3 regions of the Streptosporangium sp. NPDC051022 genome follow, and region 1 is predicted to be linked to each of the others. Evidence: riboswitches for the same ligand, from Rfam matches in the RefSeq annotation. Region 1 holds a riboswitch; each other region holds the start of a gene.
What was found. Region 1 has a riboswitch for S-adenosylmethionine ahead of AB0N02_RS17645 (aminotransferase class V-fold PLP-dependent enzyme). Riboswitches for the same ligand answer to the same signal wherever they lie in the genome.
Positions count from the first base shown of each region.

Region 2: linked by a shared signal. The riboswitch ahead of AB0N02_RS14715 (glutathione S-transferase C-terminal domain-containing protein) and the one ahead of AB0N02_RS17645 (aminotransferase class V-fold PLP-dependent enzyme) in region 1 are both predicted to bind S-adenosylmethionine.
Region 3: linked by a shared signal. The riboswitch ahead of thrC (threonine synthase) and the one ahead of AB0N02_RS17645 (aminotransferase class V-fold PLP-dependent enzyme) in region 1 are both predicted to bind S-adenosylmethionine.

Region 1 is NZ_JBFBCF010000009.1:105,999-115,689, forward strand. Features, by position in the region: gene AB0N02_RS17620 (DUF2520 domain-containing protein) at 1-714, opposite strand, end outside; gene AB0N02_RS17625 (SAM-dependent methyltransferase) at 945-1,937, shown strand; gene AB0N02_RS17630 (class I SAM-dependent methyltransferase) at 2,217-3,035, shown strand; gene AB0N02_RS17635 (cytochrome P450) at 3,117-4,316, opposite strand; gene AB0N02_RS17640 (TerC family protein) at 4,357-5,292, opposite strand; SAM riboswitch class IV at 5,564-5,679, shown strand; gene AB0N02_RS17645 (aminotransferase class V-fold PLP-dependent enzyme) at 5,799-7,055, shown strand; gene AB0N02_RS17650 (NADH-quinone oxidoreductase subunit D) at 7,074-8,270, shown strand; gene AB0N02_RS17655 (acyltransferase) at 8,332-9,453, shown strand; gene AB0N02_RS17660 (MDR family MFS transporter) at 9,604-9,691, opposite strand, start outside.
Region 2 is NZ_JBFBCF010000007.1:29,046-38,736, reverse strand. Features, by position in the region: gene AB0N02_RS14755 (HAMP domain-containing sensor histidine kinase) at 1-210, shown strand, start outside; gene AB0N02_RS14750 (hypothetical protein) at 495-1,061, opposite strand; gene AB0N02_RS14745 (hypothetical protein) at 1,261-2,556, shown strand; gene AB0N02_RS14740 (hypothetical protein) at 2,553-3,014, shown strand; gene AB0N02_RS14735 (YtxH domain-containing protein) at 3,343-3,654, opposite strand; tRNA gene AB0N02_RS14730 (tRNA-Asn) at 3,819-3,894, shown strand; gene AB0N02_RS14725 (nitric oxide synthase oxygenase) at 4,287-5,396, shown strand; gene AB0N02_RS14720 (DUF402 domain-containing protein) at 5,437-5,943, opposite strand; SAM riboswitch class IV at 5,996-6,109, shown strand; gene AB0N02_RS14715 (glutathione S-transferase C-terminal domain-containing protein) at 6,146-7,087, shown strand; gene AB0N02_RS14710 (FAD/NAD(P)-binding protein) at 7,224-8,984, shown strand; gene AB0N02_RS14705 (ABC transporter substrate-binding protein) at 9,017-9,691, shown strand, end outside.
Region 3 is NZ_JBFBCF010000005.1:360,461-370,151, forward strand. Features, by position in the region: gene groL (chaperonin GroEL) at 1-1,143, opposite strand, end outside; gene AB0N02_RS12760 (cold-shock protein) at 1,468-1,668, opposite strand; gene AB0N02_RS12765 (MoaD/ThiS family protein) at 2,049-2,324, opposite strand; gene thrC (threonine synthase) at 2,346-3,608, opposite strand; SAM riboswitch class I at 3,623-3,763, opposite strand; gene AB0N02_RS12775 (RNA polymerase sigma factor) at 3,965-4,525, opposite strand; gene AB0N02_RS12780 (trehalose-6-phosphate synthase) at 4,627-6,051, shown strand; gene AB0N02_RS12785 (MFS transporter) at 6,126-7,502, shown strand; gene AB0N02_RS12790 (hypothetical protein) at 7,489-8,094, opposite strand; gene otsB (trehalose-phosphatase) at 8,130-8,915, opposite strand; gene AB0N02_RS12800 (DUF3263 domain-containing protein) at 9,041-9,343, opposite strand; gene AB0N02_RS12805 (SAM-dependent chlorinase/fluorinase) at 9,461-9,691, shown strand, end outside.

The DNA of each region.
Region 1 (9,691 bases):
GCCGCGCACCACGGGACCGGTCAGCCCGGCGATGCCGAGCCGCAGCACGTTCTCCAGGGCCGCACCGAGCAGCGGGCCGAGCATCCGGCCAGGCTGTTCGACGCCGATCTTCTCCAGCAGTTCGGAGGACTCGGCGACGAGCGTCACCATGTGGTTGGCCGCGCCCGCGAGGGCGGCGTGGTAGAGCGGCCGGTCGGCGTCCGCGATCCAGACCGGCTCGCCCTCCATCTCGATGACCAGCGCCTCGGCCACCGGGCGGAGCGGGTCGGGCGCGGTGACACCGTACGAGATGCCGGCCAGACGGCGCAGGTCGTCGTCCCTGCCGGTGAAGGTCATCACCGGGTGGAGCGCGAGCGGCAGCGCCCCGCCCCTGATCGCCGGGTTCAGCACGGCCAGGCCGTACGCTCCGCTGGTGTGGGCCACCAGCTTGCCCCGCAGGTCGGCGCCGGTGCCGACCAGTCCGGAGACCAGGTCGGGCAGCACGTCGTCGGGGACCGTCAGGAGAATGAGGTCCGACTTGGCCACCACGGTCTCCGGGCGGGTCGGGACGACGCCGAGCCGTTCGACGGCCCGTTCCCTGGAGGAGTCGGAGACCCCGCTCGCGGCGACGATCCGGTGACCCGCCCGCGCCAGCGCAGCACCGAGCGCCGAGCCGACCCGGCCCGCTCCAACCACTCCGACTGCCAGCCGCGCCGGGCGATCGACTGCGTCCATGACGTCCCGTCCTTTGACAAGATGGGGGCTCCGTGCCCAGTTGACCAGCGTAACGGGCCCGTCCCACCGGGCTACGTGAAGGCACGTGTCCGAAAGCGGCGACGCTCTCGCTCCCCGTTCCGCACCGCCGGCTGCCCCGCCACAGCCATGATCCCTGAGTGAGGCGCCCGGGGCCACTGTCATGATCCACTCTCTGCGGGGTTATGGGCCCGCCTGTACTGTCAGTGGGCGTGTGGCTCACCTGGCGGACCGCGACGGAGCGGGCGCTCTACGGCGAGGACGGCTTCTACCTGCGTGAACGCCCCTCCGCCCATTTCAGGACCTCGGTCGGCGCCTCGGCCGTCCTCTCCGGTGCCGTGCTGCGCGAGCTGGTCGCCGTCGACGCCCGCCTCGCCGGGCGGGACGGGCCCGGCCCCGCGGGCACCCGGCCCGCGCTCGACCTGGTCGACATCGGCGCGGGCGAGGGCACGCTGGCGGTCCACGTGCTCGCCGCCGCGCCCCCCGAGCTCCGCTCCCGGCTCCGGGTGACCTGCGTCGACCTGGCCCCCCGACCGGCCGGCCTCCCCGTGGAGATCGCCTGGGCGGCGGCCGTACCCGAGGCGATCCACGGGCTGGTGGTCGCGAACGAGTGGCTGGACAACGTTCCCGTGGACGTCGCCGAGCAGACGCCGGACGGTCCCCGTCTCGTCATGGTCGACCCCTCGAGCGGTGCGGAGCGGCTCGGCGACCGGCCGGAGGAGGCCGACACGGCCTGGCTGGACCGCTGGTGGCCGATGCGGGAGGTGGGCGAGCGGGCCGAGATCGGCCGGCCCCGCGACCAGGCCTGGGCCTCGGTGATCGTACGGCTGGCACACGGCCGGGCCGTCGCGATCGACTACGCCCACAGCCTGGGTGCCCGCCCGCCGTACGGCACGCTGGCCGGTTACCGCGACGGGGGGATCGTCATGCCCGTGCCTGACGGGTCCTGCGACATCACCTCCCACGTCGCCCTGGACGCCTGCGCGGCGGCGGGAGAGCGGGCCGGGGCGGTCACCACGACCCTGACCACCCAGCGGGAGGCCCTGCGCGCCCTCGGCGTCACCGGCGCCCGTCCGTCCCTCGACCTCGCCCGCAGCGACCCGGCGGCCTACCTGCGGGCCCTGGCGAGGGCCTCGGAGGAGGCGGAGCTGATCGCCCCGGGCGGCCTCGGCGGCTTCGGCTGGCTCGCCCAGACCCGGACCTGAGGTCCCGGCCGTCCCCCTTCACCGGAGGGCGTCCGCGGGGGAGATAACCCGCCGGATTCTCATCCAAACGGCAGAGAACATGCAAAACTAAAACGGCTAAAAGCGCGCACCAACCACCGGACCGGCGCACGGCCCGGCGTGTCGTCATGGAATCCCGGCTCCAACCCCGACCGACCCAGACTTTCAGTTTTCCCAGCCGCGACAAGTCAACGCCAAAGACGAGGAAAATCCTTCATGTCAGAGCCATTACGGCGACGCACGGTGCGGACGGTACGGGCTGTGGGTGCGGCCCTCACCACTCCGCCCTGGATGCCCCCGGGTCACTTCTACTCTCCGCTCACCGCCGCGGCCGACGTGAAACGGGCTCTCGACTGGAAGCGGACCCCCGGCAAGGACCGCGTTCCGGGCGTCGACCTGCGTGAGGCGGAGCAGACCGCACTGGCCGCCGATCTGGCCGAAGAACTCGGCGCCCCTTTCGAGGGACCGAGATACACCCCGTCGAACTCCATGTTCTGCGCCGCCGACGCGGCGGTGTACCGGTCGATGCTGCGCCACCATCGGCCCCGGCGGGTGATGGAGATCGGCTCCGGCTTCTCCACCGCGGTCGCGCTGGACACCCTCGACTCCTCCGTCGAGGTGACCTGCGTCGAGCCCTATCCCGACCGGCTGCTGGGCCTGATGCGTCCCGGCGACAGCGACCGGCTGACCCTGCTGCGCGTACCGGTGCAGGACGTGCCCCTGGAAACCTACGCCAAGCTGGAGTCGGGCGACATCCTGTTCATCGACTCCACCCACGTGGCCAAGGCCGGATCCGACGTGATCTGGCTGTTCCTCCAGGTGCTTCCCCGGCTCGCCCCCGGGGTCGTGGTCCACGTCCACGACGTCTTCTGGCCGTTCGACTACCCCGACGACTGGCTGCGCGAGGGACGCGACTGGAACGAGGACTACTTCCTGCACGCCTTCCTCGTCGGCAACTCCGGCTACGAGATCCTGCTGTTCTCCTCCTGGCTCTGGCACGAGCACCCCGAGCTCGTCCCCGCGTCACTCACCACCGACGCCCCCGGCTCCATCTGGCTGCGCAGGACCGGCAGGCGCTGATCGGAGTCCCGCCAAGGCTGGAACGGTCCTCCGGCGAGGAAACGGGCCGGAGGACCGGTCGGGTGACCGCGGAGGCGTCTGTCAGATCCGCACCTCAAGGGCCCGCAGGCCACGGATGATGTAGCCCGGCCCCCACGAGGGCTCGGTGACGAGCTCCATCTTCGGTGCCCTGCGGAGCAGGGCGCCGAACGACTCGGCCAGCTCGATCCTGGCCAGCGGGGCGCCCAGGCAGAAATGGATGCCCGCGCCGAAGGAGATGTGCGGGTTGTCGGTCCTGCCGACGTCGAGACGGTCGGGGTCGGCGAACACCTCGGGGTCGCGGTTGGCCGAGCCGAACAGCAGCGCGACCTCGCTGCCGCGCGGGATGTCCACGCCGCCGACCGAGATGTCCTCCAGCACCCAGCGCTCGAACATCTGCAGCGGGGTGTCCCAGCGCATCAGTTCCTCGATCGCCGTGGGCAGCAGGCCGTGGTCGGCGCGGAGCCGTTCCAGCTCAGCGGGGTTGCGGAACAGCGACCACCAGCCGTTGCCGGTGACGTTGACGGTGGCCTCGTGCCCGGCGTTGAGCAGCAGTACGCAGGTGCCGACCAGCTCCTCCTCGGAGAGCGTGTCGCCCTCGTCGGCCACCAGTGCCAGCGCGCTGATCAGGTCGTCGCCGGGGTCCGCCCGGCGGGCACGGGCCAGCCCGACGAGGTAGTCGGAGAACTCCTGGGCGGCGCGTACGGCGGTGTGCTGGGCCTCGACCGACGGGTTGAGCTCGTACATCCCGCAGATGTCGGCCGACCAGGGACGCAGCAGGTGACGGTCGGCCTCGGGCACCCCGAGCATCTCGGCGATCACGGTCACCGGCAGCGGCTCGGCCACCTCGGCGATGAGGTTCCCCCCACCGCGCTCGACGAAGGCGTCCACCAGTTCCCCGGCGATCCGGGCGACCTTGGGGCGCAGCGCCTCGACCATGCGCGGGGTGAAGGCCTTGGAGACCAGCCTCCGCAGCCGGGTGTGGACCGGCGGCTCGACGTCCAGCATCCCCGCCCTGACCACCCGCCAGAACGGATCCTGGAACTCGGGGTCGTCCGGCCTGCCGAACTCGGCGTGCGTGGCCACGTGCAGGTAGGAGCGGCCGAGCCTGCGGTCGCGCAGCAGCGTGTTGACGTCGGCGTGCCGGGCGACGAGCCACTGGCCGGTCGGCTCGTAGAAGCCGACCGGCCGTTCCCGTCTCAGCTCGGCGTAGACGTCGTAGGGATGGGCGACGAATTCCGGACTCCATGGATCAAAGTGCACCCAACCATGGTAATAGTCCACGTAAAACCGGCATCCTGCGTCAGGAATCGGACCGCTCAGCCCCTGAGTTCCCGGGGGTCCCGGGGTTCCCGGGGTTCTCCAGGTTCCCGGGGTTCCACCCGCTTGCGGGGTTCCGCCCGCCCTCCGGGTTCGCGGGGCTCCCGGAGTTCCGCCCGCCCTCCGGGTTCACCGGGCTCCCGGACGTCCCGGGCTCCCCGGAGTCCCCGGAGCCCGCGACGTCCCCGTCCGCGGCGGCCCGCCGCGCGAGGGCCGACCTGCGGCGCGCCCGGATGTTCAGCAGCTCCACCACCAGCGAGAACGCCATCGCGAAGTAGATGTATCCCTTGGAGATGTGCTGCTCGAGGCCCTCGGCGATGAGCACCACGCCGATCAGCACCAGGAAGGACAGCGCGAGCATCTTGATGGTCGGGTGCTTGTCCACGAACCGGCTGATCGGGCCCGAGGCGAAGAGCATCACGACGACCGCCACGATGACCGCGATGACCATGACGGCCAGTTCGTCGACCATGCCGACCGCGGTGATCACCGAGTCGAGGGAGAACACGATGTCCAGCAGCATGATCTGAACGATCACCATGCCGAAGGAGGTGACCGCCGCCCCGGTGCCGGAGTGGCCGGGACCGTCCTCGGTGTGGCCGTGGATCTCGTGGACGCTCTTGGCCAGCAGGAACAGGCCGCCGAGGATCAGGATCAGGTCGCGCCCCGATATCTCGTGGCCGAAGACCTCGAACAGCGGGGCGGTGAGCCGTACCACCCACGACAGGGCCAGCAGCAGCGCCAGCCTGCTGACGAGGGCGGCCAGCAGGCCCAGTTTGCGGGCGTTGTCGCGCTGCTCCGGGGGAAGCTTCCCGGCCAGGATCGAGATGAAGATGATGTTGTCGATCCCCAGCACGATCTCCAGGGCGACCAAGGTGAGCAGCCCTATCCAGCTCGCCGGGTCGGCGATCCATTCCATCGTGTCCTCCAGTCCTCGGATCCGGCCCGGTCAAAGCACCAGACGATCGGACAGGACCGGAAGTTCCTCCGGATCACCCCCGAAAACTCCTCCCGCCCTCCTCGGGAACATTCCCCGGACCCGTCGCAGCCCTCTCCCGGCCTGCTCATCGCCCTTCCCCCCGGTCCGCCCGCCGTCCCGTGGGCCCCGTCCGCTCCCTCCACCCCGGAACGCCGCGCCGTTCTCCGGACTTGCCAAGCACGGCCCGGCTGTGGGTATAGTCCGATCCGTAGGTCATGAGTGCCAGTGACAAGCCCCGGCTCGCTGGCCGGCAACCCTCGCGTCCGCGGCGGGGTGCCCCGGGTGAGGACCTGGTCCGGCACGGAGTGTGTCGGGCAAGCGCGGGCTCCACGCACCAACGCCGACGGCTTGGGGTCCGATGACCTCTAAGGAGCACCGGCGTGTCCACTCTGACGATCTTCACCTCCACCGCCTCCGCCGTCCCCCAGACCGTCGAGAACACCGCCGTGACCGTCCCGGCGACGCGCGCCTGCGACGACCGCCCGATCCCCGCGGTGCTCGGCGCGGACCTGGAGGTCCCGGTGAAGGGCGGCAGGCTCGTCTCCTACGCCAACCTCGACTACGCCGCCAGCGCCCCCTGTCTGGAGCCGGTGAGCGCCGCCGTCGCCGCCGCGCTCCCGGCCTACTCCAGCGTCCACCGCGGAGCGGGATACGCCTCCCAGCTGACCACCGCCCGCTACGAGCAGGCCAGGCACACCGTGCGCGCCTTCGTCGGCGCCCGCCCCGACGACTCGGTGATCTTCACCAGGAACACCACCGACGCCACCAACCTGCTGGCCCGCAGCCTGCCCTCCGGGACCACCACCGTGGTCTTCGACACCGAGCACCACGCCTCGCTGCTGCCGTGGGCCGACGCCGTACGGCTGCCCGCCCCCGCCTTCCCCGGCGAGGCGGTGCGCGCGGCCGACGACGCGCTGGCCGCGATCGACGGCCCCAAGCTGCTGGTCGTGACCGCCGCCTCCAACGTCACCGGCGAACTGTGGCCGATCGCAGCCCTGGCCCACATCGCCCACCGCCACGGCGCCCGCATCCTGGTCGACGCCGCCCAGCTCGTCCCGCACCGCCGCCTCAACCTGACCGCGCTCGACCTGGACTACGTGGTCTTCTCCGGGCACAAGCTGTACGCCCCCTTCGGCACGGGCGCGCTGATCGGCCGCTCCGACTGGCTGTCGGCGGCCGAGCCGTACCTCAGGGGCGGCGGCGCGGTGCGCGCCGTGAACGACGACGAGACCGAGTGGCACTCCGACCCCGAGGCCCGGCACGAGGCCGGAACGCCGAACGTCCTCGGCGCGATCGCGCTGGCCGCCGCCTGCGACGCGCTGACCGCCACCGGCTGGGACGCGCTGGTGCGCGAGGAGGAGCGCCTCCTGGGCCGCCTGCGCGCGGGCCTCGCGGACATCGAGGGCGTCCACGAGCTGTCCCTGTGGGGCCCGGAGCACCCGCGGGTCGGCATCGTCTCCTTCGTCGTCGACGGGTTCACCGCCCGCCAGGTCGCCGAGACCCTGTCGGGCGAGTACGGCATCGGCGTCCGCGACGGCAAGTTCTGCGCCCACCCCTTCGTCCGCCACCTCCTGGGCGCCAAGGACGGCGGCTGCGAGGACGTGACCGCCTCGGCGGTGCGCGCCTCCATCGGCATCGGGAGCACCACCGAGCACGTCGACCGTCTGATCGCGGCTCTGCGGGATCTCGCCTCCCGCCGCTGACGTGGCAGCATGGGGCATATGACTGAGCCTCGTGCCCAGGGCGCGCCCCGGGAAGTGAACGTGGGGATCGGGGCCGGAGCGGACGCGGTCGCGGCGGCGGGCGGCAAGGAGCTCGCCACCGAGGACATGGTCCTCAACATCGGGCCGCAGCACCCGTCGACCCACGGGGTGCTGCGCCTGCGGCTCACCATGGACGGGGAGCGGATCAGCGCGGCCGAGCCGGTCGTGGGATACATGCACCGTGGCGCGGAGAAGCTGTTCGAGGTCAGGGACTACCGGCAGATCATCATGCTGGCCAACCGGCACGACTGGCTGTCGGCGTTCGCCAACGAGCTGGGCGTGGTGCTGGCGGTCGAGCGGATGCTCGGCATGGAGGTGCCGATCAGGGCGGTCTGGACACGCACGCTGATGGCCGAGCTGAACCGGGTGCTCAGCCACCTGATGTTCCTCGGCTCCTACCCCCTGGAGCTCGGCGCGATCACCCCGGTCTTCTACGCGTTCCGGGAACGCGAGACCCTGCAGGCCGTGATGGAGGAGATCTCCGGCGGCCGGATGCACTACATGTTCAACCGGGTCGGCGGCCTCAAGGAGGACCTGCCCCTGGGCTGGATGGACCGGGCCGCGCGGGCCGTGGCGGACGTGCGGCGGCGGCTGCCCGACATCGAGAACCTGATCGCGGGCAACGAGATCTTCCTGGCCCGCACGGTCGGGGTCGGCGTGCTGGACCGTCAGACGATCATGCAGTACGGCGTGAGCGGTCCCATCGCCCGCGCCTCCGGGGTCGATCTCGACCTGCGCAGGGACGACCCCTACCTCGCCTACGGCGAGCTGCCGGTGCGGGTCGTCACCCGTACGGCCGGAGACTGCAACGCTCGTTTCGGGGTGCTGCTCGAACAGGTGAAGGTCTCCCTGGACCTGGCGGACGCCTGCCTGGAGCGGCTGCGCGAGCTGCCGCCGGGGCCGATCAACCAGCGCCTGCCCAAGGTGCTCAAGGTGCCCGAGGGACACACCTACGCCTGGACGGAGAACCCGCTCGGCATCAACGGCTACTACCTGGTCTCCCGAGGCGAGAAGACGCCGTGGCGGCTGAAACTCCGCTCGGCCTCCTACAACAACGTCCAGGTGCTGCGCGAGATGTTGCCAGGACACCTGGTCTCCGACATGGTGGCCATTCTGGGCTCGATGTTCTTCGTGGTGGGTGACATCGACAAGTGACCGTGGAGAGTGCCGCCGGGTCACCGCGGCGGCACCGGCGGGTGATCACGGAGGGGGCCGCATGAGCGAACGCGCGGACACCGCGTCCCGTGCCGGAAACGGTCAGCGGGACAGATACATCGACTGGCTCCGCGCGCTCAGCCTGATCGTCGTGGTGATCTGGCACTGGGCGTTCACGATCCTGCGGTGGGGGCCCGACGGGCCCTCGCCGACGAGCCCGCTGGGCTTCACCTCGGGGCTGTGGATCCTCACGTGGCTGCTGCAGGTGCTGCCGCTCTTCTTCTACGTGGGCGGATACGTCCACCTGATGTCGTGGAACCGCGCCCGCGAGCGGGGCGTCGGCATCGGCAGCTTCGTGTGGCGGCGCATCCGGGCGCTGGCGATCCCGTCGCTGGCGCTCGCGCTGGCCTGGATCACGTTCGGCGCGATCGTCGGGTGGGTGTCGGGGATCGCCTGGATCGACCGGGTCGTGCTGCTCGTGCTGAGCCCGCTGTGGTTCATCGGCGTCTACCTCATGCTGATCGCCCTGCTGCCCCTCATGCTCTGGCTCCACCGGCGCTTCGACGTGCTGATCCTCATCTGGCTGGGCGGCGCGGCGCTGGTCGTCGACGTGCTGCGGCTGCGCTACGGCTACGAGGCCGCGGGCTGGCTGAACATGGTCATCGTCTGGGGACTGGCGCACCAGGCGGGATTCTTCTACGAGCGGATGGTCGCGCTGCCCCGCAGGCTGGACGTCGCCACCCTGTGGACGGGCCTGTTCGCCCTGTTCGGCCTGGTGTACTCGGGGATCTATCCGGGCTCGATGGTCGGGGTGCCCGGTGACAGGCTGTCCAACATGGCGCCGCCGACCTTCGTCATCGTGGCGCTGCTGATCTTCCAGATCGGCCTGGTCGAGGTGCTGCGTCCCTCCATGGAGCGCCTGCTGGAGCGTCCCCGGTGGCAGTGGACCAACGAGACGATCAACAGGTTCGCGCTGCCGCTGTTCCTGTTCCACACCACCGGCATGGCGATCCTGATGGGCGTGTTCTGGGCGCTGACCGGCGCCCCGCCCGGCAGCCAGGTCCCGCCCGACCTGGTGTGGTGGCTGGAACGCCCCCTGGCCGTGGCGGGCCCGCTGCTGTGCACGATCCCGTTCCTACTGCTGTTCGACCGGAGACGGGCCGCGAGCGGAACCCGCCGCTGACGAGCCGTCCAGGCGGGCCGGGGAGTGCCCGCGCACGCGGCGCGGGGGCGCGGCGACCGCACCCCCGCGCGGTTCCCGGAGCGGCGGCGTGTCCCACCTGGGCCCACCTGGGCCCACCTGGGCCCGCCTGGGGCCCGCCTGGGGCCCGCCTCAGCCGGTCGTGACGGCCTGTTCCTCCGGCTCGGGGCTCGCCGGCAGGTCCACGCTGTCGCGGAGCCTGACCGGCTTGAGGAACAGG
Region 2 (9,691 bases), on a different contig from region 1:
GGCCCCGGCGTGCCGGTCGCGGACCGCGAGCGCATCTTCGGCCGTTTCGTCAGGGCGGACGGAGCCAGAGCCCGGGAGGCGGGCGGTGCGGGGCTCGGGCTCGCCATCGTGGCCGAGATCGCCCACAGGCATCACGCCCGGGTGGAGGTGGACGACGCACCCGGTGGCGGCGCGCTGTTCCGGGTTCGGTTCCCCCGCCGTACGGGGTGACGCGTCCGACGGTGGTGCGTTGTTCCGCGTCCGCTTTCTCTGCGGTACGGGGGGACGTGTCCGGCGGTGGCGTGTTGTTCCGTGTCCCGGCCCCCGGCACGGGGGATGATGCTTGGCGATTGGATTGGTAAATCAGTGGATTTGTCGGCTGGAATCTGGCGATGAGTTCTTAGTCCATTAAATGCCGATATATGTATTTATATAGATTTGTGGTGCCGGATACAGGCTTTCGACGCTGGTGAGCCGGACCGGCGCCCGGCCGCCGGGCGCTGGTTCCGCGCGTGTCACCACCCTCCGCCGCCGTCGCCTCCCCGGCCGCCACCGCCACCGCCACCGCCGCCACCGCCGCCACCTCCGCCGTCGCCGCCGTCGCCTCCCTGGCCTCCGCTACCACCGTGGCCTCCGTTGCCGCCGTGGCCTCCGCTGCCCTGGCCTCCGTTGCCGCCGTGGCAGCCCTGGCCCTCATGCCGGCCCCAGCCCCGGCCGTCCTGCCCGTCCCGGCCGTTCTGGCCGTGCTGGTCGCTCCAGCCGCCTCCGTTGCCGCCCCGGCCTCCGCGTCCGTTCTGGCCGTCCTGTCCATCCTGGCCGTTCTGCTGGTTCTGGCCGTGCTCGTTCTGCTCGTTCCGGTCGCATTCCTTGTTCTGGGGAGTCTGCCCGTCCTGCCCGTTCCGGCCCTGCTCCCCCCGCTCCCCCCGCTCCCCCTGGTCGGGGCTGGTCGGGGCGGTCGTGCTTGCGGGGTCGGATGTCTGGGGTGGGGGAGTGTCGGCGTCGGCGGCGGACAGCGTGGCCGCCGTTCCTCCCGCGGCGGCGAGAGACAGTGCACCGATCAGGATTTTCCGCTTGATATCCATGAATGCCCCCTTTGGGGTGTTCTGCCCGATGGTGAGCGCTTGCAGTCCCAGGCTGCACGTGGAGGCGGGGGGAACGGCAACGCCTCTCAGCGGCCGTTAAGCCTTCCGGGGCGTCCCGGAGCAAGGGAAACGGGGCGTCCGGCCATGTCGGGGGGACAAAACCCTGTTCTCCCAGCGATTACAGGCGCAGACTGGGCGAATGGAAGGGCGGCCGGCAGTGGACGACACCGCGCTCGGACGCGAAGCGTGGTCCGTGCTCGACGCGAACTGGACGGGGACGGCGACCGTGCCCGCGCCCGGCCTCTACCCGCACCAGTGGAACTGGGACTCGACCTTCGTCGCCATCGGCGTGGGCCGCCGTGACACCCGCAGGGCCGGAGCGGAACTGCTCAGCCTGCTGGCAGGGCAGTGGCGCACCGGTATGGTGCCGCACATCGTGTTCCGCGCGACGCACGCGGACGCCTATTTCCCCGGGCCGTCCGTCTGGTGTTCCCAGGACCATCCGGCGGCCCCGAACGGCGTGCCCACCTCAGGGCTGACCCAGCCGCCGCTGCACGCCCTGGCGGTCTGGTGGATATGGCGGCACGCGGCGGACCGCGACGAGGCGCGGGCTCTGGTCCGCCTGCTGTACCCGATGCTGGTGGCCCAGCACGACTATCTCGCCACGACCAGGGATCTCGGCGGCGGAGGGCTCGCCGCGATCGTTCACCCGTGGGAGTCGGGGATGGACGACAGCCCCGTGTGGGACGCCCCGCTGGACGCCCTGGCCTCGGTTCCACGGGGCTACCGGCCCGGGCGCCTGCCCGGCCGTCCCCTCGACGACCACGACGACCGCTACGTCTGGCTGGCCCTGCGCTACCGCGACTCCGGCTACGACGGGACCTACCTGCGTGAGGACCACCCGTTCGCGATCGAGGACCCCATGTTCAACGGGGTCTGGCTGGCCTCCTGTCATGCGCTCGCCGAGCTGGCCCCGCTGGCCGGAGCCGACCCCGGGCCGCACCGGGAGGCGGCCGAGCGGATCCGCGAGGGACTGCGGCGGCTGTGGTCGGGTGACGCCTTCCACGCTCTCGACCTGCGTGCCGGGCGTCTCAGCCCGGTCTGCACGGTCGGGGCCTTCGGGCCGATGCTCGATCCGGGCCTGCCGTCGGACCAGGTGGCGAAGCTGGTGAGCCTGCTGGAGTCGCCCCGGTTCATGGGGGCCGCCGGGTACCCCGTACCCAGCTGTGAGATCCGCGCCACCCAGTTCGACCGGTCCCGCTACTGGCGGGGGCCGTCCTGGGTGAACACCAACTGGCTGCTGCGGCGGGCGGCGGCCGTACACGGGCTGGACGACCTGGCCCGGCTGCTCGGCATCTGCACCCTGCGCCTGGTACGGCAGGCGGGCTTCCGGGAGTGCTTCGATCCCTTCGACGGCAGCGGCAGGGGCAGCCGTGACTTCTCCTGGTCGGCCGCGCTCACCCTCGACCTGCTCGCCGATAACGTGGACGTATGAAGCTCTTCAACCGGACGCCCGCCGAGGTCCGCGCGGCCGTCGCGCCGACCGACAGGGTGCTCACCTACGCCGAGGGGCCGGACGGCTACGTGATCGCGACGGACAAGGCGCTCTATCTGGGCGGGAGCCGGTTGCCGTGGTTCCAGGTGGACCGGGGCACATGGGACGAGGAGGGGCTGACGGTCGTCACCACGGCCGGGCAGACGCACAGGGCGTTGCTGCCCGAGCCCGGGAGGGTCCCGGAGGCGGTCCGAGAGCGGGTGACCGCCTCGATCGTGGTCAGCCAGTACGCCCCGCTGGACGCCCGCGGGGGCGTGCGGCTGGTGGCGAGGAGGACCGACGACGACCGGATGATCTGGGAGTTCGTCTTCGACCCCGGCATGGATCCCACGGATCCCGGCCTCCGGGCCCTCGCGGAACAGGCGCTGGAGGAGACACGCCGCAGTTTCGGCGTCTGAGCGGTGCCGGGGCCGGGGGAGGGGCCGAGGGAGGGGCTCGACGAAAGGGGCCGGTGGTACGGCTCACCGGCGCGTGAGAAGCCCGCGTGAGAAGCCCGCGTGAGAAGCCCACGTGAGAAGCCCGTGAGAGCCCGCAGCGGGCTTGCGGCCCGGGAGGCGGCTTTCCGGTAGGCCTCCGCCTAGAAAGCCCGTGGAAAGCCCTCAGAACGCGCGAAAGGCCCCCGAGGGGGCCTTTCCCATCGCCCCCGTCGTCACCCGTCACCGTCCGGATCGTCGCCGGCCGGTGACCTTTCCGGCTCTTCGTGGGGGAGCGTCGTGGCCGATGCGGCTAGTGGGGCGTGACCGCTTTCTCCTCCTCCGGCCATCCGGTGCCCGTGTCGTCGTGTTCGTCGATCTGCCGGCCGTTGTGCGACTGCAGGAAGGGCAGCCGGTTCCTGGCCACGTCGCTCACCTTCGTCTTGGCCACGCTGGTGACTTGGGAGACCCTGGCGCCGACCAGCCCGGCGGCCTCCTGGACAGCGGGGCTGTCCGACACCCGCTGGGCCATCCGTTTGAGCTGCTCGTAGCGTTCCCGGCCCGCGCGGCTTCCGAGGACGTAGCCAATCGCGAGACCCACGCCGAACATCAGTCGGTAACGCATATCCACCTCCACAACCGTCCTAGGCCGGACCCTACCCACGGATCGGGAGTTCTCTCGGACCTACCCCGGAGCATCGATGCGACACACACTCCCGGAGTGCGCTAATCTATTCCTGCGCCGCAAGGAACGGGGAAAACGCCCAGGCCGAGCAGCGCGAAGCACGATCCCGTGTAGCTCAATCGGCAGAGCAGCCGGCTGTTAACCGGCAGGTTATAGGTTCGAGTCCTATCGCGGGAGCCAAAGCGCAAGGCCCCGGGAGCGCAGCTCCCGGGGCCCTTGTCGTTCTCCGGGGCCCTCGCCGTTCATGTCCCTATTTCGCGGACAAATCCCGGTGAATCACAGAAAATGGGGAACGTTGCGTCCCGTGTCGCCGTGCTCGCGCTCGGTGATCCGGGCGTGGCTGCCGCGGACCACAACGATCGCAGTGGGGTTGGGGACACTGTGCTGAGGGCACCGTGCCGCCCGGAACGGCACATCGTGCCCGTGATTCGTACATGGATGGTTTTTCTGTGCCGACCTGGCCGAGATCCTGGCGTCACGCGCCGGAGAACATGCGAGGAGTCCGTGCGGGGGCTCATGAGGAGATCCACCGGGGAGTTCACGAAAGGGGGCCGGAGCTCCCGGAGTCACCGGTGAACGTGGCGGTGGCCGAGGAGTACCTGAGGCTGTTCCACGAGGAGAATCCGGCCGCGGGGCCGGTACGGTTCCGGCTGCGTGAGGTGCGCGCCGAGATCGCGAGGACGGGAACCTACACGCACACGCCGGACGAGCTCGCCTTCGGGGCCCGGGTGGCCTGGCGCAACAGCGGCAGGTGCATCGGGCGGCTCTACTGGAGGTCGCTGCGCGTGCGCGACCGGCGCCGGGTGCGCACGGCCGAGGGGGTCGCCGTCGAGTGCGTGAACCACCTCCGCGAAGCCGTGTCCGACGGCCGGATCCGGCCGACGATCACGGTGTTCGCCCCCGACCGTCCTGGGGCTCCCGGGCCGAGGATCTGGAACGAACAGCTCATCCGCTACGCCGGATACGGGATGGACGACGGCTCGGTCGTCGGCGACCCCCGCTACGTCGGCTTCACCACGCTGGTGCGCAAGTTCGGCTGGCAGGGCGGTGCGGGCACGCCGTTCGACGTGCTTCCCCTGGTGATCTCGATGGGGGACGGGGCGCCGCTGCTGTCCACGGTCCCCGGGGACGCCGTGTTGGAGGTGCCGCTGTCCCACCCCGCCTACCCGTGGTTCGAGCGGCTGGGGCTGCGCTGGCACGCCGTACCGGCCATATCGAGCATGTGCCTGGAGATCGGCGGGATCTGCTACCGGGCGGCCCCCTTCAACGGCTGGTACATGGGCACCGAGATCGGGGCCCGCAACCTGGCCGACGCCGACCGCTACGACCTGGTGCCGCTGATCGCCGGGCATCTCGGCCTGGACACCCGCAGCGACCGCTCGCTCTGGCGCGACCACGCCCTGGTCGAGTTGAACGTGGCGGTCCTGCACTCCTTCGACCGGGCCGGAGTGACGGTGACCGACCACCACACCGAGGCCCGGCGGTTCCTGACCCATCTGGAACGCGAGGAGAAGGCCGGCCGGGTCTGCCCGGCGGACTGGACCTGGATCGTCCCGCCGATCTCCGGCTCCGCCACGCCGGTCTTCCACCGCTACTACGACGCCGCGGAACTGTCGCCGAACTTCGTCAGCCACCCCGACTCGCTCGAACGGGCGCTCGGCCGGCGGCCCCTCACGGGATGAGCCGGGGACCCGGGAGAAGGCGGGGATCCGGGAGGAGGGGTCAGGAGATCAGGGCGAGCCAGCGGGCGGCCGAGGAGTCGAAGGGGGCCGTGGCCGCGGCGACGGCCTCCAGCAGCGTGGCGGCCGAGGCGCGGGCGTTCGCGACGACGTCGGGGGGATAGGCGTAGCGGACGCGGTGCTCCTCGAACTCGTCCTCGTCGTCCAGGAGCACCCGGCCGTCCTCGCGGAGGCGGATCACGTCGAGGTCGAGATCGACCATGGTGACCTCGCCGTCGCTCCAACTCGGCACGGTCGAGATGTCGCAGTAGATCTCCAGCCTGTGCGGTGCCGGGTTGAAGGTGGCCGTCCACCATGACTCGCGGGGGAACAGGAGCACGAAGGGGAGCTCCCAGGTGACCGGGGGCTCGCTCCCCCTGCTGCCGACGGTGCCCGCCGGGCAGCCGGTCCACACCCCGTGCTCGTCCTCGCCGAGGAGCAGGGCCGGGTGGTTCCAGTGCAGGGAGCCGTCGTACTTGCGGTAGACCACCTTCATGATCTCATGAGACATCCCTCAACTTTAAGGCTTGACAGAGATTCATGTATTTCCTACCGTCTAACTAGGTTAAGAGTGTCAGTGCAAAGCCCCGGCTGGCTGGCCGGCAACCCTCGCGCCGCGGCGGGGTGCCCCCGGGGGAAGACCAGGCGGCACGGTGGGCGTGCCGCAAGCGCGGACCCGCAGCGGGTCACCGAGGCATGCCTGGGAGCGCCACATGTCCGAGATCACACTCAACTACGCGAGCCCCGTCGACCTGGACGCCTACGGCCGTTACCGGCCGGGCGGCAGGCCGGGCCTTCGCTACCCCTTCCAGGGGCGGATCACCGACGACGGCACCGGGGAGTTCCCGGCCGAGCCGGGGCGCTACCACCTCTATGTCGCGGCGGTCTGCCCCTACGCGCAACGCGCGGCGATCGTGCGCTCCCTCAAGGGCCTGCAGGACGTGGTCTCGCTGTCCTACGTGGACGACGACCGCGACGGCCGCGGCTGGGCGTTCCGTGAACGGCGCGGGGCCGACCCGGTGAACGGCTTCGCCACCCTCAGGCAGGCCTACGAGGCGACCGAGCCGGGCTTCGACGGGCACGTCTCGGTGCCGGTGCTGTGGGACAGGCGGGCAGGGCTCATCGTCAGCAACAACTTCCCGGACATCACCCTCGACCTGGGCGCCAGGTTCGGCGGCGATCCGGAGGTCGACCTCTACCCCGAGGAGCTCAGGCCCGACATCGACGCGCTCAACGCCCGAATCTACGAATACGCCAACACCGCGGCCGGACGCGTCGCCTCGGCCACGACCGAGGCCGGATACCACGAGGCCAGGCGGCCCGTGATCGCCTTCCTGGAGGAGCTCGACGCCAGGCTCGCCGGCCGCAGGTTCCTGTTCGGCTCGGCGATCACCGAGTCGGACGTACGGCTCTGGCCGACGCTGCTCAGGTTCGACCTGAGCGACAACCCGGCCGCCAGGATCAGCGAGCGCCCGCTGACCGCCTTCCCCAACCTGTGGGCCTATGCCAGGGACCTCTACCAGCACCCCGCCTTCCGCGGAAACACGGACTTCTCCGCGCTCTCCGTCCCCGACGGGGAGACCGACCCCTGGCGGATCCCGGTGGAGCCCTCGCACGCCGACTGGAACCAGCCCCATCGCAGAGCCGCCCTGTGAACCCTGTCAGCGACCCCGTCAGCGGCGCCGTCAGCGGCGCTGTCAGCGGCCCCCTCGGCGGCCGCGGTGGCCCCTTCGGTGGCCCTCTCGGCGGTCGCGGAAGACCCGTGGCGGGCCACGGGGGCGGAGGAACGGCATGAGCGCCTCCATCGCCGTCATCGGCGCCGGACCGACCGGCACCTGCCTGCTGGAGCGGATCTGTGCCAACGCCGCCGAACTGCTCAAATGGCCGTCGCTGGACGTCCACGTGATCGACCCCTATCCGCCGGGCGGCGGCCGGGTCTGGCGTGAGAACCAGCCGGAGCTGCTCTGGATGAACTCCACCGCCGCCGACGTGACGCTGTTCACCGACGAGTCCGTCCAGTGCCGGGGACCCATCCACCCCGGCCCGTCGCTGGCCCAGTGGCTCGGTTGCGAGCCGGGCCGGTTCGTCTCCCGCCCGGTCCAGAACGCCTACCTCACCCACGTCTTCCGGCGCGCCGTCGACACCGCCCCGCGCGGCGTCCGGGTCCACGTGCACGCGACCCGCGCGGTGGACCTCGCCGACGTCTCCGGTGGCCAGATCGTCAAGCTGGAGGACGGCCGGACGATCGAGGTGGACGCGGTGATACTCGCCCAGGGGCACGGCGACGTGACCCCGGCGGCGGAGGAGCGGCGGCTCGGTGCCCTGGCCGAGGAGAGCGGGCTGCGCTACCTGCCCACCGGCTACACCGCCGACCTCGACCTCGGCCAGGACCGGCTGCCCGCGGGCGAGCCGGTGATCGTGCGCGGCCTGGGGCTGGCGTTCGTCGACCTGATGGTGCTGCTCACCTCGGGGCGGGGCGGGCGGTTCGTGCGCGAGCACGACGGGGAGCTCGTCTACCTGCCCAGCGGGCGCGAACCGCTGCTCCACGTGGGGTCGCGCCGCGGCGTGCCGTACCACGCGAAGACCGCCTACCCCTTCAGGGGCGCCCGCCCGCCGGTACCACGCTTCCTGACCGCGCGGGCGCTGGGGGAGGGGCCGTGGAACTTCCGGCGGGACGTGTGGCCGCTGGTCGCCAAGGAACTGGCCTACGCCTACTACCACGAGCTGATCACCGCCCATCCGGAGCGGTCCAGGCTGGGCTGGGCGGAGTTCGAGGAAAGGTTCGCCGCGGAGAGGTGGGGCGGCTCCGGCATGCGGGCGATGATCCGCAGGGCCGTGCCCCGGTACGCCGACCGCCTCGACCTCGACCGGCTCGACCGGCCGCTCGACCGGATGCGGTTCGGCGACTCGGCGGGGCTGCACAGGTGGATGGACGGATACATGGGCGCCGACCTGGAGCGGCGCTCCGACCCCGCGCACAGCGCCGATCACGCCATGATCCTCGGGCTGCTCTCCGTTCACGGGGTCCTCGCCGAGCTGGGGATCTCCGACCCGTGGTTCAGCGGTTTCTTCGGCTACGTCGCCAGCGGCCCGCCGGGTCCCCGCCTGGAGGAACTACGGGCTCTGGCCAGGGCGGGCGTGGTCACCTTCCTCGGTGCCGACCTCAAGGTCGACCACCGGAACGGGCGGTGGACGGCGCAGAGCCCGACCGTGCCCGAAGTCACCGTCGCCGAGACCCTCGTCGAGGCCAGACTGCCCGCGCCCAGCGTGAGCCGGGCGACCGACCCGCTGATCGCCGCGCTCCGCGGCCGGGGCGAGGTGGACGAGGCCTCCGGCCTGCTGAAGGTACGGCCCGCCGACCGGCGCCTGCTCGACCGCTCCGACACCCCTCACCCCCACCGGTTCGCCTTCGGCCCCTGGGTCGTCGGCGGCCGGGCCACCGGCGGCTTCGCCAGGCCCGGACTCAACGCCCCGCTCTTCCGCCACGCCGACGCCCTGGCCCGGATCGTGCTGTCCGAGGCCGTCACCACCCAGATCCGGCACGTCGCCTGAGACGACGATCGACCCCTTCCGAGGAGAAGTACGTGAAAGTGCGATGGGGTGCCCTGGCGCTGGCCGGGGTGCTGACGCTCACGGCGTGCGGGACCGGCACCGGGACCCCGGACGCGGCGGCCGGTGGCGGTACGGGCGGTGGCGGTACGGGCGGTACGGGCGGTGACGGCGGGGGCGGATCGCTGGTCTGGGCGGTCGAGACGCAGCCCATCACGTTCAACCCCCAGCAGTGGGGCCAGAACAAGGCCCGCCTGCTGGTGCACAACCAGTTCGACAACCTGGTCGCCCGCGGTGGCGACGGCGGGTTCCTGCCGTGGCTGGCCAAGTCCTGGGAGGTCTCCAAGGACGGCCTGACCTACACCTTCCGGCTCCGCGAGGACGTGACCTTCCACGACGGGGAGAGGTTCGACGCCGCGTCGGTCAAGGCCAACCTCGACCAGCTGGTCTCGCCGGGCTACAACGCCGCGGTCGCCGCGATCCAGCTGCGCGACTTCGTCTCCGCCGAGGTGACCGGCCCCTTCACCCTGAAGGTCGTCCTGAAGGCGCCGGACGGGCTGTTCCTGGACTTCCTGGCCTCGCCGTACACCGGCCAGGTCTCCCCGAAGTCGCTGAAGAACGCCAAGGACCTCAAGGCGGGCGGCCCCGACCTGGTCGGCACGGGACCGTTCATCCTGGACCGCTTCACCCCGGGGCAGGAGGTCCACTAC
Region 3 (9,691 bases), on a different contig from region 1:
GCCGGCCTTGATGACGGCCACGCCACCGGCCAGCTTGGCCAGGCGCTCCTGCAGCTTCTCGCGGTCGTAGTCGGAGTCGGTGTTCTCGATCTCGGCGCGGATCTGGTTGACCCGGCCCGCGATCTGCTCGGCGTCACCGGCGCCGTCGACGATGGTGGTCTCGTCCTTGGTGACGATGACCTGGCGGGCCCGGCCGAGCTGGTCCAGCGTGGTGGACTCCAGCTTCAGGCCCAGGTCCTCGCTGATGACCTGGGCACCGGTCAGGATGCCGATGTCGCCCAGCATGGCCTTGCGGCGGTCGCCGAAGCCCGGAGCCTTGACGGCGACCGAGCGGAACAGGCCACGGATCTTGTTGACGACCAGGGTGGCCAGGGCCTCGCCCTCGATGTCCTCGGCGATGATCAGCAGCGGCTTGCCGGCCTGCACGACCTTGTCGAGGACCGGGAGCAGGTCCTTGTTGGCGGAGATCTTGGAGTTGACGACGAGGATGTACGGGTCGTCGAGGACGGCCTCCATACGCTCCGGGTCGGTGACGAAGTAGGGCGAGATGTAGCCCTTGTCGAAGCGCATGCCCTCGGTGAGCTCAAGCTCCAGGCCGAAGGTGTTGCTCTCCTCGACGGTGATGACGCCTTCCTTGCCGACCTTGTCCATCGCCTCGGCGATCATCTCGCCGATCTGCGGGTCGCCCGCGGAGATGGAGGCGGTGGAGGCGATCTGCGCCTTCGTCTCCACGTCCTTGGCCAGCTTGGACAGCTCCTCGGAGACGCGCTCGACGGCGGCCTCGATGCCCTTCTTCAGGGACATCGGGTTGGCGCCGGCGGCGACGTTGCGGAGACCCTCACGCACCAGAGCCTGGGCGAGCACGGTGGCGGTGGTGGTGCCGTCACCCGCGACGTCGTCGGTCTTCTTGGCGACCTCCTTGACGAGCTCGGCCCCGATCTTCTCCCACGGGTCCTCGAGCTCGATCTCCTTGGCGATGGAGACACCGTCGTTGGTGATCGTGGGGGCGCCCCACTTCTTCTCCAGAACGACGTTACGGCCCTTGGGGCCGAGGGTCACCTTGACGGCGTCCGCGAGCTGGTTCATACCACGCTCGAGACCGCGCCGGGCGTCCTCGTCAAACGCGATCATCTTGGCTGCCATACGGCTAGACCTCCCAAACACAGGGTGGCTTGCACCAGATCGAGCCGACGCCCGCGACGGCATGTGGGTCCGCGACTCCGTTCGGCGGACCCCATCGTCTCGATCCAGGTTTGGCACTCACCGGCAGGGAGTGCTAAGCAACTGTTTAGCACTCTCCCCTGTCGAGTGCAAGCCAGGGTCCGTTTGACCTGGTCACAGCTTAGGCGAAGGCCCGGCCCGCCGATCGAAACGACGAGCCGGGCCTACGAGCCGGAGGGGATCCTCGCGGACTGCGCTGCCACGTGACCCTCCGGCAGTTCCCGACGAGCTGACGGAGAGGCCGGGTCAGACTGCTCGAACGGATTCCGCCTGAGGTCCCTTCTGTCCCTGCGTGATCTCGAACTCGACCCGCTGGCCCTGTTCGAGCGCACGATAGCCATCCATCATGATCGCGGAGTAATGGACGAAAACATCCTTACCACCGTCTACCGCGATGAAGCCGTAGCCCTTGTCCGCGTTGAACCATTTGACGGTGCCTTGCGCCACTTCCGACTCCTCTTACTGGACTTGAGGACGCCGCCCATTCCTTCGCGAGGTCCTCAATCTCCGAGGCGGAGACATCGCCTACGTCGATCGTCCTCGACCATACCTGTGGGAGACCGTAGGGCAACAGAGTCAACCAGCAAACTACCGCTTTACGGACGCATTCAACACGCAGACATAGTTTTGCTATCACGATTAGTTAGTTAAATATTACATTATATCTCGATGCCACAAATATGAGCTTGCATCACAAAACACGACACCCGCACACGGCCAGGCCGGTGCGGGTGCGGAAATGTGTCCTATGAGTGCCGTTTCGGTGCAGTGAGCGCCTCGGGCCGTCGCCGGCGATCACCCCTCGGTGACCACCGGGAGATCGGGGCTCAGCCTCCGGCGACCGCGGGGATGATGGAGATCTGGACACCTGCCGGCGTGGCGGTGTCGAGGTTGTCGGCGAAACGGACGTCCTCATCACCGACGTAGACGTTCACGAAACGACGGATCTTGCCCGTTTCATCGAGGATACGGGCACCGATCCCCGGGAAGTCGGCGTCGAGCTTCTGGAGAACGTCCCGCAGGGTCTCGCCCTCGCCGTTCACCTCGGCCTCGCCACCGGTGTACGTACGGAGAATCGTCGGAATCCGCACAGAAACACTCATAATTCAGTACCTTTCAGGAGTTCAGGCGACGACCGCGCGGAACGCGTCGAGAGAAGGCCGGATGACGGCGGTGGGACGCGCCTGGCCCGCCACCGCGTCAAGGGTCTTCAGGCCGTCGCCGGTGTTGAGCACCACCGTTTCGCCGTCGGGGTCGATCCGCCCCGACTCCACCAGCTTGCGCAGCACGCCGACGGTGACACCGCCCGCGGTCTCGGCGAAGATGCCCTCCGTCCTGGCCAGCAGGTGGATCGCCTCGACGATCTCGGGGTCGGTGACGTCCTCGACCGCGCCGCCGGTACGCCGGGCGATGTCGAGCACGTAGGGGCCGTCCGCGGGGTTGCCGATGGCCAGCGACTTGGCGATCGTGTCGGGCTTGACCGGCCGGATCACGTCGTGACCCGCCTTGTAGGCGGCGGAGACCGGGGAGCATCCCTCCGCCTGCGCGGCGAAGATCTTGTACGGCCTGTCCTCGACGAGACCGAGCGCGATCAGCTCCTTGAACGCCTTGTCGATCTTCGTCAGCTGGGAGCCGGACGCGACCGGGATGACGATCTGGTCGGGGATCCGCCAGCCGAGCTGCTCGGCGATCTCGTAGGCCAGGGTCTTGGAGCCCTCGGCGTAGTAGGGCCTGAGGTTGACGTTGACGAAGCCCCACTTGTCGCCCAGCTCGTCGCCGATGAGCTCGGAGCAGAAGCGGTTCACGTCGTCGTAGGTGCCCTCGATGCCGACGAGCTTGCCACCGTAGACCGAGGCCATGACGATCTTGGCCTGCTCCAGGTCGGAGGGGATGAACACGCAGGCGTCGAGACCCGCCCGCGCGGCGGCCGCGGTCACCGCGCCCGCCAGGTTGCCGGTCGAGGAGCAGGAGAGGGTGTGGAAGCCGAAGTTCCTGGCCGCCTCGACCGCGATGGCGACCACGCGGTCCTTGAAGGAGTGGGTGGGGTTGCCGGAGTCGTCCTTGACGTGCAGCGAGCGCAGGCCCAGCTCACGCGCGAGGTTGTCGGCCTTGACGAGCTTGGTCCAGCCGGGCGCCATGTTGGGCTTGGCGGCCACGTCGGCCGGGACCGGCAGCAGGGAACGGTAGCGCCAGATGCTGGTCGGCCCCTCGGAGATCTGCTCGCGGGTCACGCGCCCGAAGTCGTAGGCGATCTCAAGGGGCCCGAAACACTCGATACAGGCGAAGCTCGGACCGAGCTCGTAGCGGGCACCGCACTCCCGACAGGACAGCGCGACGGCGGGACCGAAGTCGAGCGAGGTGGTGGATTCAGTGTTCGCGAGCGCCATGAAGCGAGGCCTTTCCCTCATCTTCGTCTGCGACCACCCTGGCCACAGACCGGAATTGGCACCTGTCCCGGTCGACCTCGCCCGATCGCGAGTCATGAACCGGGAGGGTTGCCGGGGCTTCGCAGGGCCGGTCCCTCCACCCCTCTGGATGAGCAATGTTCAGTTGTAAACCTGACACGCAGGTCTCAAGCACTCTACCCCGACCTACCGCGATCCTGACCAGTCGTCTCGCCAGATAAGACAAAGTGTGTCATTTTTCGGACAAGCTTGCCGTCGCAGGTCGGCGCGGAGCGCCGGAACAGGCCCGCGTCCCCGTCGGTCACTGCGGCCGGTCTTGACCGGCCGCCACGACGAGGTCAGAAACCGTAGGCGTCGCCCAGCGCCCCCTGCACATACTTGCGTGCCTGGTGGATGCGGGACTTGGCCGTACCCAGCGGGATGCCGAGCTGCTCGGCCACCTCGTTGTAGTCGAGCTGGCAGATGTCGCGCAGCACCAGCGCCTGGGCCAGATCGGGCTTGTCCGCCTCCAGCGCCTCCATCGCGTCGAGCAGGTCGAGCCGGGAACCGGCGATCACGCTCACCCGGGCGACGTCGGGCTTGTTGAGCAGCGGCAGTTCCTCCGAGCTCTGCTCCGCCGAGCGCCGCTTCAGCGAACGGTAGGTGGTGCGGGCGCAGTTGGCGGTCACGATGTGCAGCCATGTGCTGAACCGCGCCCGTCCCTCGAAGCGGCCGATGTTGCGGGCCACCGCCAGCAGGGTGTCCTGGGAGGCCTCCTCGGCGTCCTGCCGGTAGGGCAGGATCCGCCCGCAGTGCCGCAGCACCTCGGGCTCGATCCGCCGCAGCAGCTCGCCCAGCGCGCGGTGGTCGCCTCCTGCGGCTGCGCGCGCCAGTTCCTCGGTCGTCTCGTCCAGCGCCATCACGAGCCCCCATCAGCGGTCACAGTCGCTCGACATCCTACGGTCGCCGGTTATGTTTGGTTAACCTTCGGGACAAGCCAGTCCTAGGCGAGGGGATCAAAATGAGCGCGACTTTGGTGGCCTCGAACCGCGGCCCCGTCTCCTTCACCCTGTCCGAGGACGGCTCGCTGACCATGCGCAGGGGCGGCGGCGGACTGGTCTCCGGACTGTCCGGGGTGGCCAAGGACCTCGACTTCCTGTGGGTCTGCGCCGCGCTGTCCGACGGGGACCGCAGCGCCGTACGGCTGGCCCCCGGCGGCCGCCTGGACCGGACGGGCTACGACACCGGCGCGCTGCGGATGCTCGACATCCCCGCGGCCACCTTCCACCGCGCCTACAACGCGGTCGCCAACTCCACGCTCTGGTTCGTCCACCATCTCCTCTACGACACCCCCAACCGGCCGCAGTTCGACGCCAGGTTCCGCCGGGAGTGGGAGTCGTACCAGACCTACAACGAGGCGTTCGCGATGGCGCTGGCCGAGGAGGCCTCACACGGCGCCAGGGTGATGGTGCAGGACTACCACCTGGGCCTGGTCCCCGCCATGCTCAGGGTCGAGCGGCCCGACCTGCGGATCGCCCACTTCTCCCACACCCCCTGGGCGCCGCCGGAATACTTCAGCCTGCTGCCCGACGAGGTCGCGGCCGAGCTCCTCGAGGGCGTCCTGGGCTCCGACCACGCGGGCTTCCTCACCGCCCGCTGGGCCGGGGCGTTCATGGACTGCTGCGAGACCGTGCTCGGCGCGCAGGCCGACCGCGTGGGCCGTACGGTGACCCACGGCGGCAGGATCACCCGGATCGGCGTGCACGGCCTCGGCGTGGACGGTGAGGCGCTGTGGGCGCGGGCGTCGGAGCCCGACGTGGAGTCCCACATGGCCGCCCTGCGGGAGATGGTCGGCGACCGCAAGCTGATCGTGCGGATCGACCGGACCGAGCTGTCCAAGAACATCGTCAGGGGCCTGATCGCCTACCGGGAGTTCCTCGCGGCCCACCCCGAGTGGCACGGCAGGGTCGTGCACCTCGCCTTCGCCTACCCCTCCCGGCACGACCTGCCCGAGTACCGGGAGTACACCGCGGCGGTGCAGCGCTGCGCCCTGGAGATCGAGGACGAGTACGCCACCGAGGACTGGGACCCGCTGATCCTCAACGTCCAGGACGACTACCCCCGGTCGCTGGCCGCCTACCGGCTGGCCGACGTGATGCTGGTCAATCCGATCCGCGACGGGATGAACCTGGTGGCCAAGGAGGGCCCTGTCCTGTCGCCGAACAGCGCGCTGATCCTGTCCCGCGAGGCGGGCGCCGCCGCCGAGCTGGGCGAGCACGCGCTGCTGGTCAACCCCTACGACGTCTCGGCCACGGCCCGCGCCATCCACGAGGGCCTCGTCATGCCCGAGGACGAGCGCGCCCGCAGGGGGAGCGAACTGGCCGGGGCGGCGACCGCGCTGCCCCCGCAGCGCTGGTTCTCCGACCAGCTCGCCGCGCTCAGCTGAGGCCTTGACCTGCCGTGAGATAGTTTTGGTGGAATTTTCGTCTGATCCACCAGAACTGCACGGCGGGAGAGGCATTGACCACGATCGTCCCCGTCCGACTCGTTCGTGATCACGCGACCTGGCTTCTCTACCTGCAGCTCGGCGTCTTCACCACCTACCTGTACGGCCTCAGCGCCGCCCTCCCGCTGCTCCGCATCGAGCAGGGCGTCTCCCAGACGGTCGCCGGCCTGCACGGCACCATGATGGCGGTCGGCGGCGTCCTGACCGGCCTGATGCTGCCCTGGCTGACCCGGAGGGTGGGGCGCCGCGCCGCCACCTGGACGGGTCTGGCGGGAATGAACGTCGGAGTGCTGCTGGTGGTCCTCGGCGACGCGCTGCCGGTCACCCTCCTCGGGTACGGCATCGCCAGCGGGATGGGCTCCGTCAGCCTCTACACGGGCATGTCGGTGCTCAGCGACCACCACGGCCCGGCGGGTCCCGCGGCGATCAGCGAGGCCAACGCGGTCGGGGGGACCATCGGCCTGGGCGCGCCGTTCGTCGTCAGCCTCGCGGCGCAGAGCGCGCTCGGCTGGCGGGCGGCGCTGCTGGTGACCCCGGTGCTGACCGTACTGCTGGCGCTGCTCCTGGGCCGCACGTGGGTCCCCGAGCGCGGGACCACCGCACCCGGCCTCGACCGGCACGGCACCGACCGGCGCGACGACCGACCTGACGTCGACCGGCAGGGCGACGCCGCGTCCGACCGCGCAGGCAACGGCGCGGGCGACGGTGTGGGCGACGGTGTGGGCGACCGCGAGGGCGACCGCGAGGGCGACGGTGCGAACGGCAGCGCGGGCGGTCGTATGGACGGTCATACGGACGGCCGTGCGGGCGGCGGGGTAGGCGACGGGGCCGCTGCCGGGACCGGGACCGGGCTCGGCCGGCGGTTCTACCTGGCGGGGGCGGTGCTGTTCTGCTGCGTCGCCCTGGAGTTCTCCTTCAACCTCTGGGCGGCGAAGCTGGTGACCGACCGGACGGGGCTGTCCGCCGCGGTCGCGGCGACCGCGCTGACCGCCTTCACCGCGGGACTGGCCGTCGGGCGCTTCGGAGGCGCCAGGCTGGCCCTGCGGATCCCGCCCTCCCCCCTGCTCGTCGGCGCGCTCGGGCTCACCGCGGCCGGGTGGCTGCTCTTCTGGACGAGCACGACCCCCGTCCTGTCCTACGCGGGGCTGGTCCTGTCGGGAGTGGGCGTCTCGCTGCACTTCCCGCTGGCGCTCTCGCGTGTGCTGACGTCCGCGAGCGTCCGTCCCGAGCGGGCCACGGCCGCCTCCTCGCTCTTCTCCAGCACGGCGGTGGGCGCCGGGCCGTTCGCGCTGGGCGCGCTGGCCGACCTGTTCGGCACCTGGCAGGCCTTCCTCATGGCCCCCGTCCTGATCGGGCTGGCCGTCTGCGGGATCCTCATCAGCCCCAGGTAGCCGACCGGAGCACGTCCACCAGCCACGCGTTGTCCCACACGTCCACGATGAGGATCTTCGACGTGGGCAGGAACCACTCGCGCTGGTAGAAGGTCGCGGTCTGCTTGCCGTTGCCGGTCTTGACGCACCGGCCGAGCCACCCCCGGAACTCGGCCTTGTGCCCGCGGCCGACCTGGCGCAGGCCACTGGCGTAGGCCTTGCCGAGGACCTGGCCGTACTTGCCGTTGAACGGGCAGGGCTCCACGTCGCTGGCGGGGTAGAAGGGCTGATCCGGCGTGTAGGCCGAGAAGCCCTCGTGCCCGTACTTGATCACCTTCGGACCGAAGATCCAGAAGGCCTCGCACTTCGGGGTGAAGTATCCCGCCGACGGCTTGGAGCACGCCCCCGTTATCACCTTGACCCGATCGGTGTCGCGGTAGACCTCCCAGCTGGAGGGGATCCTGAGGTGCATCCCGCGAAAGGACAGGGTCTGCGTGGCCGAGGCGGAGGTGGACGAGGCCGGGGCGGCGGCGGTGGAGGCGGAGGCGGTCAGGGGAGCGACGATCATGGCGGCGCCGGCCAGCGCGGCGAGGGCGAGGGAGCTCTTTCTCATGCGGGGGAAGCTATCGACCCCCACTTGCCGATGACTTAACTCTCAATGGCATCGGCGCCCTCGACGGCGTCGGCGATCGAGGCGAGCAGTTCCATCACCCCGTCGGGGCCGTCGACGACGATGTCGGCCTCCACGGTGATCTCGGAGGAGCCGCTGAACACCGTGACGCCGGGCAGCCCGGACGCCCGCACCGCCGCGAAGGCCGCCAGGTCTCCCAGGTCGTCGCCGGCGAACAGCACCGAGCGCGCGGCGCGCTCGGCGAGGAAGGCGCTCAGCGCGACCCCCTTGTCCATGCCGGGCGGCCGCAGCTCCAGCACGAACTTGCCCGGCTCGACCGTGAGCCCCGCCTCCGCCGCCAGCGTGGCGACCGGGCCGCGGAGCGCGTCGAGCTCGGCCTGCGGGTTCGCCGTCTGCCGCGTGTGCACGGCGACCGCCCGCTCCTTGTCCTCGAACCTGGCGCCCTCGATCGCCGAGATCAGCGGGGGCAGCTCGGCCCTGACCCTGGCCAGGCCCGGGTGCGGGGGCGGCGCGGTGAGCCTGCCCGCCTCCCAGCGTTCGAGGCCGTAGTGGCCGAGCACGACCAGCCCGGGGACCCCGGCCAGCGAGCCGTACTCGACGGCCGTCGCGGCCGGGCGGCCCGTCACGACCACGACGGCGCGCACCAGCTCGCCGAGCCTGGCCAGCACCGCCGGGCCGTCAGGGTGGATCCTGGCCGCGTCGGGGTCGGGCACGATCGGGGAGAGCGTGCCGTCGAAGTCGAGGCCGATCACCGCTCCCGCGGGGTCGGCCAGAATGGCGCGCAGTCCTTCGAGGGTGTCCATGGCGATGCTCTCTCCCGGTCCGTCGTCGGCGTGGCGGTCTGTCCGGATCGCGCGGCGCGTTCCGGTGCCGGGACCGGCCGCGCGCATCACCGGCCGCCCCCGCGTGGTGCCCCGTACCCCGGAGATCAGGGACGCAAGCCCATCCTTCTGGCGGCACGGTCGCGCCTGCGCGCCTCGCGGAGCCTGCGCAGGCGCTTGACCAGCATCGGGTCGTGGGCGAGCGCCTCGGGCCTGTCGACGAGCTCGGCGAGCAGCTGGTAGTAGCGGGTGGCCGAAATGTCGAAGGTCTCGCGGATCGCCTGTTCCTTGGCGCCGGGATAGCGCCACCACTGGCGCTCGAAGGCCAGCAGCTCCCGCTCCCTGTCCGTGAGGGGCCGGGGAGCCGGCTCGGGAGCGGCGCCGTCACCGGGGATCGGTGCGCTGTCCATTGCCGTCCTCCTCGGTCGAGCACGTGGCGGCCAGGCCACGTCCACGGGCCCGATTGCCAGGATAGTCGGGAATTTCGTGCTGTTCATGACCGATGTCGAGACGTACAGTCACCAGATGTGACCTCAGTCATCACCCTTCTCACCGATTACGGCCTGGCGGACGGCTACGTCGCCGCCTGCCACGGCGTGATCGCCGGAATCGCACCGGAGTCCCGGATCATCGACGTGTGCCACCTGGTCCCCTCGGGGGACGTACGGCGCGCCGCCGCGATCCTCGCGCAGACGGTTCCCCACCTCCCGCCCGGCGTCCACATCGCTGCGGTGAACCCCGTGGGCGGCTCGCGCAGG